DNA from 4 places in the Methylophaga sp. UBA2012 genome. Region 4 is predicted to be linked to each of the others. Evidence: predicted binding sites of a transcription regulator. Region 4 holds the regulator's gene; each other region holds the start of a gene.

Region 1 (2,210 bases), on a different contig from region 4:
AGGTCAAACGTCCTTGCAGCATTTTAATCTGAGTCTTCAACGGCCTGATTACTGAATCATTTTTGCAGCGTTGCGAACTTTCTCAACAACGTTTTCTGGTAATGGGATATAGCCCATAGATTCAGATGATTCTTGACCTTTCGTTACCATGTATTCAATCAAGTCACGCATGGCTTTTGCTTTATCATCGTCTTGATTTTTGTAGACAAGTAACCAAGTGAAAGTAGCGATTGGGTAGGCATCATCACCTGCTGGATCCGTTGCCCATCCGCGTAAGTCTGGTACATCGCTACCTGGCAGAGTTGTTGATGGGAAAGGAGTAGTCGCTAATGCTGCAGCACCACTTTCGCTACCTGCACTCACAAATTTACCTTTTTGGTTTTCAAGAACAGCGGTTGGCATTTTAGTCAGTTTGGCAAAACCATATTCGATATAACCAATTGCACCTGGAGTTTGTTTGATTGTGGCTGTTACACCGTCATTTTTAGGCGCTTTAACAATGGTGCCTGCACTTGGCCAGTTCGGAGATTTAGAACCACCCACTGCTTCTTTGAATTCACTGTTGATCGCTGATAAGTGGTTAGTAAATACAAAGCTAGTACCACTTGAATCAGAACGAACAACGACAGTGATTTTTTCATCAGGCAGTTTCACGCCAGGGTTAGCTGCTTGAATTTTTGGATCATTCCATTTTGTAATTTTACCCATGAAGATTTCAGGATAAACGTCACGAGGCAGTTTCAATTCTTTGATGCCGTCTAAGTTGTATGACAGAACAACTTCACCGGCAGTCATTGGCAATAAAATAGCGCCTTTTTTCACTTGTTCGATTTCGCTGTCTTTCATCGCTGCGTCACTAGCAGCAAAATCAACAGTTTCATTGATAAAGTCTTGGATACCTGCACCACTACCTTTTGATTGATAGTCAATACGCACACCATCAGTTTGTTTGCTGTAGTCCTTGAACCATTTGTTATAAAGTGGAGCAGGGAAGCTGGCACCAGAACCATTTAATTTCAGTTCGGCATGGGCGACAGTTGATGACATAGCACCAACAAGTGCAGTAATAAGAAAGACTGACTTTGCATTTTTTGCAAATAGTTTCATAGAAACTCCTGACTAGTTAATTAAGCAATAAAAATCTTTAACTCGATAAGAGTAACGACCTTAAGTTAAAGATTTATGACAAAAGTAAACTTAGTCAGAAATTTTTATATTGAGATAGAGGGTTAACGCTGAATTCTTAATAAAATTAATAAAGTAGATGCTATTTTAGTAGCCTACATTTTATATATTTCATTTTCTGGAATGCATACCGTTTCATAAAATGAATATAAAAATATGAGGTTAGATTAAAAAGAGCGCCATATATAGGCGCTCTATTACAACATTAGAACGATTTATACGTAACAATCTGTTGCTAAATAGCGAACATCAGAAAGCTGTAGGCAATCCATACAAAACCAATTGTTGTAACAATAAAGCTGAGCGCGGAGAAAATTTTCCAAATAGCTTTATTCCAGAAGTCGGTATCAAAGGCAGCGATGACAAAAATCGTCGGATTGGTAAATCCACCAACAGCAATGCAAAGGCATGCGATCTTTGATAGCTCAATATTGGCGCCTGAAGCTGCACCGTAGAAACCCAAACTAAACAATGCCATAAGCGCATAGTCAACATGCGCTCTGATCATGGTTTTATAATCCACTAAAAAGTCGCCATCAATCCCTTTTATAGGGAACCAGCGAGCAAATGTCATTAACCATGCAGATAAAATCAAGGCTGTAATCATGGCGACAGCACCCAATAACAAAACATTCATTTCTCTCTCCTTATTGTTGGAGAGCGTATTAAAAATGTTTAGATGATATTGAGCAGCTGATAATTACCCCAGATTTTCGGGCAAGTTTCCCAGCATTTGATATGAGAACGTTTGTCACGTCCACAGATAATGAGGAATAGGGTGCTTGAATGTTTTTTGTTTAAAAGTGGCGCGCCTGACAGGAATCGAACCTGTGACCCCCAGCTTCGGAAACTGGTACTCTATCCAACTGAGCTACAGGCGCGTGAAGTTGAGCCGAAGATTATACGGACTTTGCTGATAATCTGCTACGGCTCAAGAGGTGTTTAGCCAAGAGAGTCGTTAACACCCTCTTGGCCGCTCAAAATTAAAACCGTGGATTAATTTTTTCTAATTTCCAGATATCGTT
Region 2 (2,210 bases), on a different contig from region 4:
GGACGATCAGACATTTGTTGTAATCGTTGCACGTCCTCATCGATAAGTTGCTGATTATGTATTTGGGTGGTTGAAATGACAGATACCATCCAGAGAGGAAGGTCAGTACTGATACGATAAAAGACCCACTGTCCCTGACGTCTATCCTGTATAAGTCCGCAATTTCTGAGTTGAGCTAAATGTCTTGAGATTTTAGGTTGGATTTCATTTAACGCCTCAGTCAACTCACAAACACACAGCTCATCTTGTTTGTAAATTAATAAAATGCAACGTAAACGAGTTTCATCGGAGAGACATTTATAAAAATCTATTGGGCTCATTACTCTATTCCAGGTTTGGACTTAACTAAGGTAAATAAATGAATACGGTTACTCAGCTCTCTTATGACAGAAATCCAAGAAGCCATATTTTGTGGAAGAGATATAATATCTAGATGCCAGCACAGTTGCTTGGAGCTGCCATCGTTCTGAGGACAACTCTCAGATTGTTTATCACATAACTGGATTGAGAAATCGTATTGTTCGGTGAGACTCATAGGTGTTGTTTGATGAGGTATTAGCTTTGAGTAAGCTATTGCCTCTGACACCTCAGTATCTAATGTGATGTCATGACAATATCCTCGGAAGTCATTTCCGCCTGCTTTATTCAACAATAAAGTAGCCAGATAAGCATAAACAGGATTTTCTTGGCATTGGAAACAAATTTTTTGCATTTCTATTCAGTTTCGCTGGTCGATTAAATATATGATATTTGATATATATTTCATTAATATTACACATAAAATAAAACTATAAAACCGCATAAATATAATGATTTCTGTAGTATAACATTAAGAGCAAACTAATATATGAAATTTCATATATATGTAACATGACATATATATATTCCTTCTACTCAATTCTCAGCAACGCTATTGAAATGCTCACCACAAATAAAGGAATAGTCATGAAATCGTTTATTAGAAATAGTATTTATATCGGTATTGTCTTCACTTCACTCGGTTTGACAGCGTGTGGTTCCGAATCCTCTTCGTCGGTCACGACGAATGCTGATAATGCTGCCAAGAGTATTGTTATCTCGGGCTCCACCTTTGCTCGCCCATTTTTTGAGAATGTATTAGAGAAATACAAAATACGAGATCAAAGCACCCAATATGCTTATCATTCGATCGGTAGTGGAGCAGGCATTGAACAGTTCATAACTGGCGAAGCCGATATCGGAACAACAGATGCCCCTATCAACACAGCAGAATCCAGTCGCCTGAAAGAGGGGTATGAAGAGATTATTATCACCTCTGGCATGATTAGCATTGCATACAATATTGATGGAGTTAATACACCTTTAAACCTACCAAGAGATGTATATACAGATATTTTCCTTGGGAAAATAACCCAGTGGAATGACCCTCGAATACAATCTGCTAATGCTGATATCAGTTTGCCGAAAAGTCATATTCAACTCATTACGCGTTCCGATAGCAGCGGTACAACCTATGCTTTTGCTCAACACCTTTCAGCAATCAGCCCAGAATGGAAAAACACGTTCGGTGCCCATAAAGTCATAGACTGGCCGGGAAAGGCGATGAAAACTAAGGGGAATGAAGGCGTGTCTCAACGATTATCTATTACAAAAAACAGTATTGGTTATGTTGAGTTTGGCTTTGCAAAACAACTTGGATTAAAAATGGCACGACTAGAGAATAAACATGGAAAGTTTCTTTTGCCTGACATTAAATCAGGTCAAGTCAGTTTTAATGATGAGCAGTACCCTGAATCTGAGGAACGTGCTTCATCAATTAGTGATCCTGATGGCTATCCAATCGTGACATATATATGGGCTTTGATACGTAAAGACTACAGCGATCCTAGAAAAACAGAAAAAGTTCGAGACTTAATAAAATGGACGCTTAATGACGGTCAAAAACTTGCTGAGGATTTGTATTACCTCCCATTATCTGAACAGATTATTCGATCAGAACAATCAAAATTATGACCATGCATAAAATTATATTTCTATAAATGTATGTCTTATTTAAGAGTGAAAGGATTATCAGGAATCATCGCCGTCGTCAGTTGTCGCACTGATCAATGCGTTGATTCATCTAAAGATAAGCTGTGTGCAAAATCTAATGACATGAATAAAAAGCATTTCACACTATACAAACATGTGCATTGCTATCTTTAGTTGAATTTGAATTTACCACTGTCAAG
Region 3 (2,210 bases), on a different contig from region 4:
CCGCCATGACCTGCGTATTGTCCCACTGTCCGGCATTGGGTCCCTGGTCAGAGGCTTTGGTCGCAAATGCGGTGTACATTTCTTCGCGGAATTCACGATTATCCGCATAAGACATGACCGGCATATAAGACGGGAAATCCAGTGTGAACACCCAGCCATCAACATTATCACGTTTGGCGAATTGCTCTGCCATGGCAATGGTGGATTCGGGTAATCCAGATAACAATTCTTTATCCGTAACATGCTTTTTCCAACCGTGTGTCGCATCCATCAGATTTTCTTCAAACTTAGCACTCAATTCGGTCAGTTTTTGCGTGATATTTTTATATTCATCGCGATCGGCCTGATTTAGCTCAACCCCGGATAAACGGAAATCCCTGACCGCATTATCAATGACTTTTTTCTGAGCCGTATCGAGTGACTGATAAGCCTCACTCTCAGCCAATTGTTTATATGCGCGATACAGGTCTTCATTCTGACCCAGCTCGGTACCGAACTCACTCAGCATAGGCAAACACGCATTGTAGGCTTTTCTTAACTCATCAGAATTCACCACTGAATTCATGTGACTCACCGGCGACCAGACACGATCAATTGATACATCGATATCTTCCATCGGCTCGACAAGGGTTTCCCATGTCGGATGACTGACTTGAGTGAGTAGTTTATCTACTGCTTGCCGAGCCTGACTGATGGCTTGCGTCACCGCAGGCTCAACATGCTCAGGTTTAATCTCAGAGAAAGGCGGTAATACATAATTTTCTAATAATGGATTGCTCATTGGGCGTCTCAATTTTGGCTGTTGTTTAATGATACGACAATTAATTCAATAAGTTATCGTCATCATTCTGCAACATAACATTCATCATGCTGCAATATTTATTCGATAGTGTGCCCTCAAAATACTAAGGAAACGACACATTATGCAAACACAAGTGAGTCATAAAGAGAAGTTAAAAGTTCGCAGCGTCTGGATTTCTGATATCCATCTGGGATTTCGTGGTTGCAGCGCAGACTTTTTACTGGATTTTTTGCATAAGGTCGAATGCGATTATTTATACCTGGTAGGAGATATTGTTGACGTCTGGGAAATGAAAAAACGTATGTTTTGGCCTCAGGCACATAACAACGTTGTTCGTACCTTATTAGGTAAAGCAAAACATAACACCAAAGTCATCTACGTACCTGGCAATCATGATGAGTTATTGCGTGACTTCAATGGCGCGGTATTCGGTAATATCGAAATTCAAAATGAAATGATTCACACCACGGCGGATGGTAAAAAACTGCTGATTCTGCATGGTGATCAATTCGACAGTGTGGTCAAAATTTCTCCCTTACTGGCAAAATTAGGCGGACGACTCTATGACTATCTGCTGAGAGCGAACCGGCTTGTTAATTATGTTCGCCGTAAAATGGGTTTCTCTTATTGGTCACTGGCAGCATTCTTAAAACATAAAGTGAAAAATGCGGTGCAGTACATCAGTAATTTTGAAGAAGCGGTGGCCCATGAAGCAGCCAAACAAGGAGTTGATGGTGTTGTTTGTGGTCATATTCATCGCGCAGAAATCACCCGTATTAATAATGTTGATTACTTCAACTGTGGTGACTGGGTAGAAAGCTGTACAGCTTTAGTTGAGCACCCTAATGGCAAAATGGAAATTTTGTACTGGGCCGACATCATCGAACAACCACAAGCCATCGCTCAGGCAGCCTAATGAAAATCGTCATCATCACCGATGCCTGGGAACCCCAGGTAAATGGGGTGGTACGCACCCTGAAGCAGACCCGTAAACATTTAATCGAGCTGGGTCACGATGTTCATCTAATTACCCCTGAACAGTTTAAGACTGTCCCCTGCCCGACTTATCCGAGCATTCCATTATCGTTATTTCCAGGCAGAAAGGTTAGTAAATTACTCGATGCCTATCAGGCTAATGCCGTCCATATTGCTACTGAAGGTCCTTTAGGGATGGCAGCAAGAAGATGGTGTATTAAAAACGATGTGCAATTTACCACCTCTTATCATACGCAGTTCCCTGAATATGTCCGTTTGCGCCTTCCCATTCCATTGAGCTGGAGTTATGCCTGGTTTCGACGTTTTCATGGCAAAGCCGTCCATACACTGGTTCCAACAGCCTCTCAAAAGCAACGTCTGATTTCTCATGGTTTCAAGAATGTTGAAGTATGGGGACGAGGTGTGGACACAG
Region 4 (2,210 bases):
CGCAGGAGTATATTTCACCGCATTAAAGACCAGATTAGATATTGCACTTCGTACTTCACCCAAATCACAAATCAACCATTTATCTGTTTCCAGATGGAGACTGAACTGATGCTCATGGTAGTGCTCCAATGCCTTGGCATCCTCAATGATGGAATGCAGCAACTTGTCCACATCAGTAGGAATACGACGTAATGATTTTTCTCCAGTCTCCAACTGAGATAAGACCAATAAATCCTTAATCATCAAATGCATACGTTCACTTTGCTGACGCATTGCTGGCAGAGCCATTTTCCACTGTTCCGGATCGGTCTCTTCGGTAAACGCTTCCAGATAACCTCGTAAAACGGTTAGAGGTGTTTTTAGTTCATGCGAAACATTAGCAACAAAGTCACGACGCATACGCTGAAGTTTGATGGTCTGGGTAATATCACGGGCAATCAATAAGCGGCCCGAGCCCATGTAGTTCACCAGCTTGACTTCCAGCTGCACATCTTCATTCAGCGGTGATTTGACCGTCGTCGTGCCGCCGAGGTGGATATGATTTTCCAGTAAGTGCTGAAAAGCAGGTTCACGAATGAGATTATTGATCCTGACATTGTTATCCCGGGGCCAGCGTACGCCTAATAACTCTCGAGCGGCCTGATTTGCCCAATCCACTTCACCAAACTCACCCAAGACAACGATGCCATCCGGTAAGGCGGCTGTTGCTGATTGAAAGCGTTTAAGGTATCCGGTTAGTTTTCTTTTCCGATTACTATTTTGTTGACGCATCTGCTCAATCTGACGACAGACATCATCAATGACCCCTTCTGCACTGGGCGAGCGACGTTTTTTGGGTTTTTGTAACCAATACCAGAGTTTGTACCAGTTATGCTGAAGCCACAAAGCATAGGCCAAAGTGGCAACAAACATAAACGCCATCATTTGACCAAATAACAGCCCGACAAAACCTGCCAGACTGACTAGTGTCAGTAGCCGCCAATTATCCCATTGCATATTTCAGTTCGCTTAATCGACTGAAAAACGGTATCCAACACCTCGAACGGTCTGGATAAATTGATCATGGCCTGTTGGCTCAAGTGCTTTGCGCAAACGACGTATATGGACATCGACGGTACGTTCTTCAATGTACACGGTATCGCCCCAGACATAATCCAGTAACTGTGAGCGACCATATGCGCGTTCAGGATTTTTCATGAAAAAGTGTAATAAGCGAAACTCGGTAGGCCCTAATTCAACACGCACATCATCAACAGTGACACGATGACTTTTTGTATCCAGCACTAAATTGCCAAACTGGAGTTTCTGAGCATCTTCATTTTCGGGCGGCTGGCAGCGACGTAATACCGCTTTAATACGAGCGATAAGCTCGGGTGGTGAAAAAGGTTTATTGACGTAATCATCAGCCCCAACAGCAAGACCTTTGACCATGTCTTCGCTTTCACCTTTGGCAGTAAGCATGATGACGGGAATATTGGCCAAAAACTCGTTAGCACGCAGACGACGAATAAACTCAATGCCATCAATGCCAGGTAACATCCAGTCGAGTAAAATCATATCGGGTTGGTTATTTTTTAATAAGTCCAAACCAGATTCTGCATCACCAACCGACTCGCAAGTCAGACCGGCCTGTTTCAGGGTGAACGTCAACATATCCCTGATGGCGACATCATCTTCAACCACTAATACGCTTGTAGCCATAAATTCATCCCAGTATTTCTTCAATCATAGTCCGAGTATCTTACCTCTGAATTATGACAATTTCGTAACAACCGTGTTTTTATTACCATTGCAGGCTACTTTATAGACTATCTGAAAAATATAAAGCCACAATTTCCGCTGGAAAATGTGGCTTTATGACAGTTTTATGTCAAAACACATGCCGTTGTTTTAACTCATAATTCCCTTAATCATGTAAAACAATGACGCGGCTAATACTGCGGCAGCAGGGACAGTGATTAACCAGGCTGTAACAATTTTTTTAACAATATCGCGTTTGACGTAAAGACTTTTCTTTTCTTTCTTCAATACTTTTTTGGCTTTTTTGAGCGTGTCTTTTTCACGGTCAATTGAGCTATATAACTGAGTGATGCGCTGGTAATCAGCCGCTGATTTTTGTTTTTTATCGAGCAACATATTCAGCTCACTGCGTAATGCGCTTAATAAACGTTTTTCTTCCTGAATTTCTTGTTTATCTCGCTCAATTTCTT

The links. The regulator PhoB, encoded in region 4, activates phosphate uptake and scavenging genes when phosphate is short. The targets are predictions, from matches to a motif close to GNNTGTCATAAAACTGTCANAT.
Region 1: a site for PhoB is predicted at 1,170-1,191, ahead of pstS (phosphate ABC transporter substrate-binding protein PstS). Genes of this name have one in related genera too.
Region 2: a site for PhoB is predicted at 851-872, ahead of pstS (phosphate ABC transporter substrate-binding protein PstS). Genes of this name have one in related genera too.
Region 3: a site for PhoB is predicted at 836-857, ahead of B2248_RS03785 (UDP-2,3-diacylglucosamine diphosphatase). Genes of this name have one in related genera too.

Annotation. Positions count from the first base shown of each region.
Region 1 covers NZ_DDCG01000003.1:175,644-177,853, reverse strand. Annotated here, with positions in the region: gene pstS (phosphate ABC transporter substrate-binding protein PstS) at 49-1,107, opposite strand; gene B2248_RS04060 (hypothetical protein) at 1,421-1,822, opposite strand; tRNA gene B2248_RS04055 (tRNA-Arg) at 1,990-2,066, opposite strand; gene B2248_RS04050 (glycogen/starch/alpha-glucan phosphorylase) at 2,169-2,210, opposite strand, start outside.
Region 2 covers NZ_DDCG01000010.1:73,249-75,458, forward strand. Annotated here, with positions in the region: gene B2248_RS08980 (metalloregulator ArsR/SmtB family transcription factor) at 1-320, opposite strand, end outside; gene B2248_RS08985 (hypothetical protein) at 320-712, opposite strand; gene pstS (phosphate ABC transporter substrate-binding protein PstS) at 919-1,992, shown strand.
Region 3 covers NZ_DDCG01000003.1:122,823-125,032, forward strand. Annotated here, with positions in the region: gene prlC (oligopeptidase A) at 1-781, opposite strand, end outside; gene B2248_RS03785 (UDP-2,3-diacylglucosamine diphosphatase) at 924-1,718, shown strand; gene B2248_RS03790 (glycosyltransferase family 4 protein) at 1,718-2,210, shown strand, end outside.
Region 4 covers NZ_DDCG01000007.1:7,663-9,872, forward strand. Annotated here, with positions in the region: gene phoR (phosphate regulon sensor histidine kinase PhoR) at 1-996, opposite strand, end outside; gene phoB (phosphate regulon transcriptional regulator PhoB) at 1,009-1,701, opposite strand; gene B2248_RS06475 (inorganic phosphate transporter) at 1,891-2,210, opposite strand, start outside.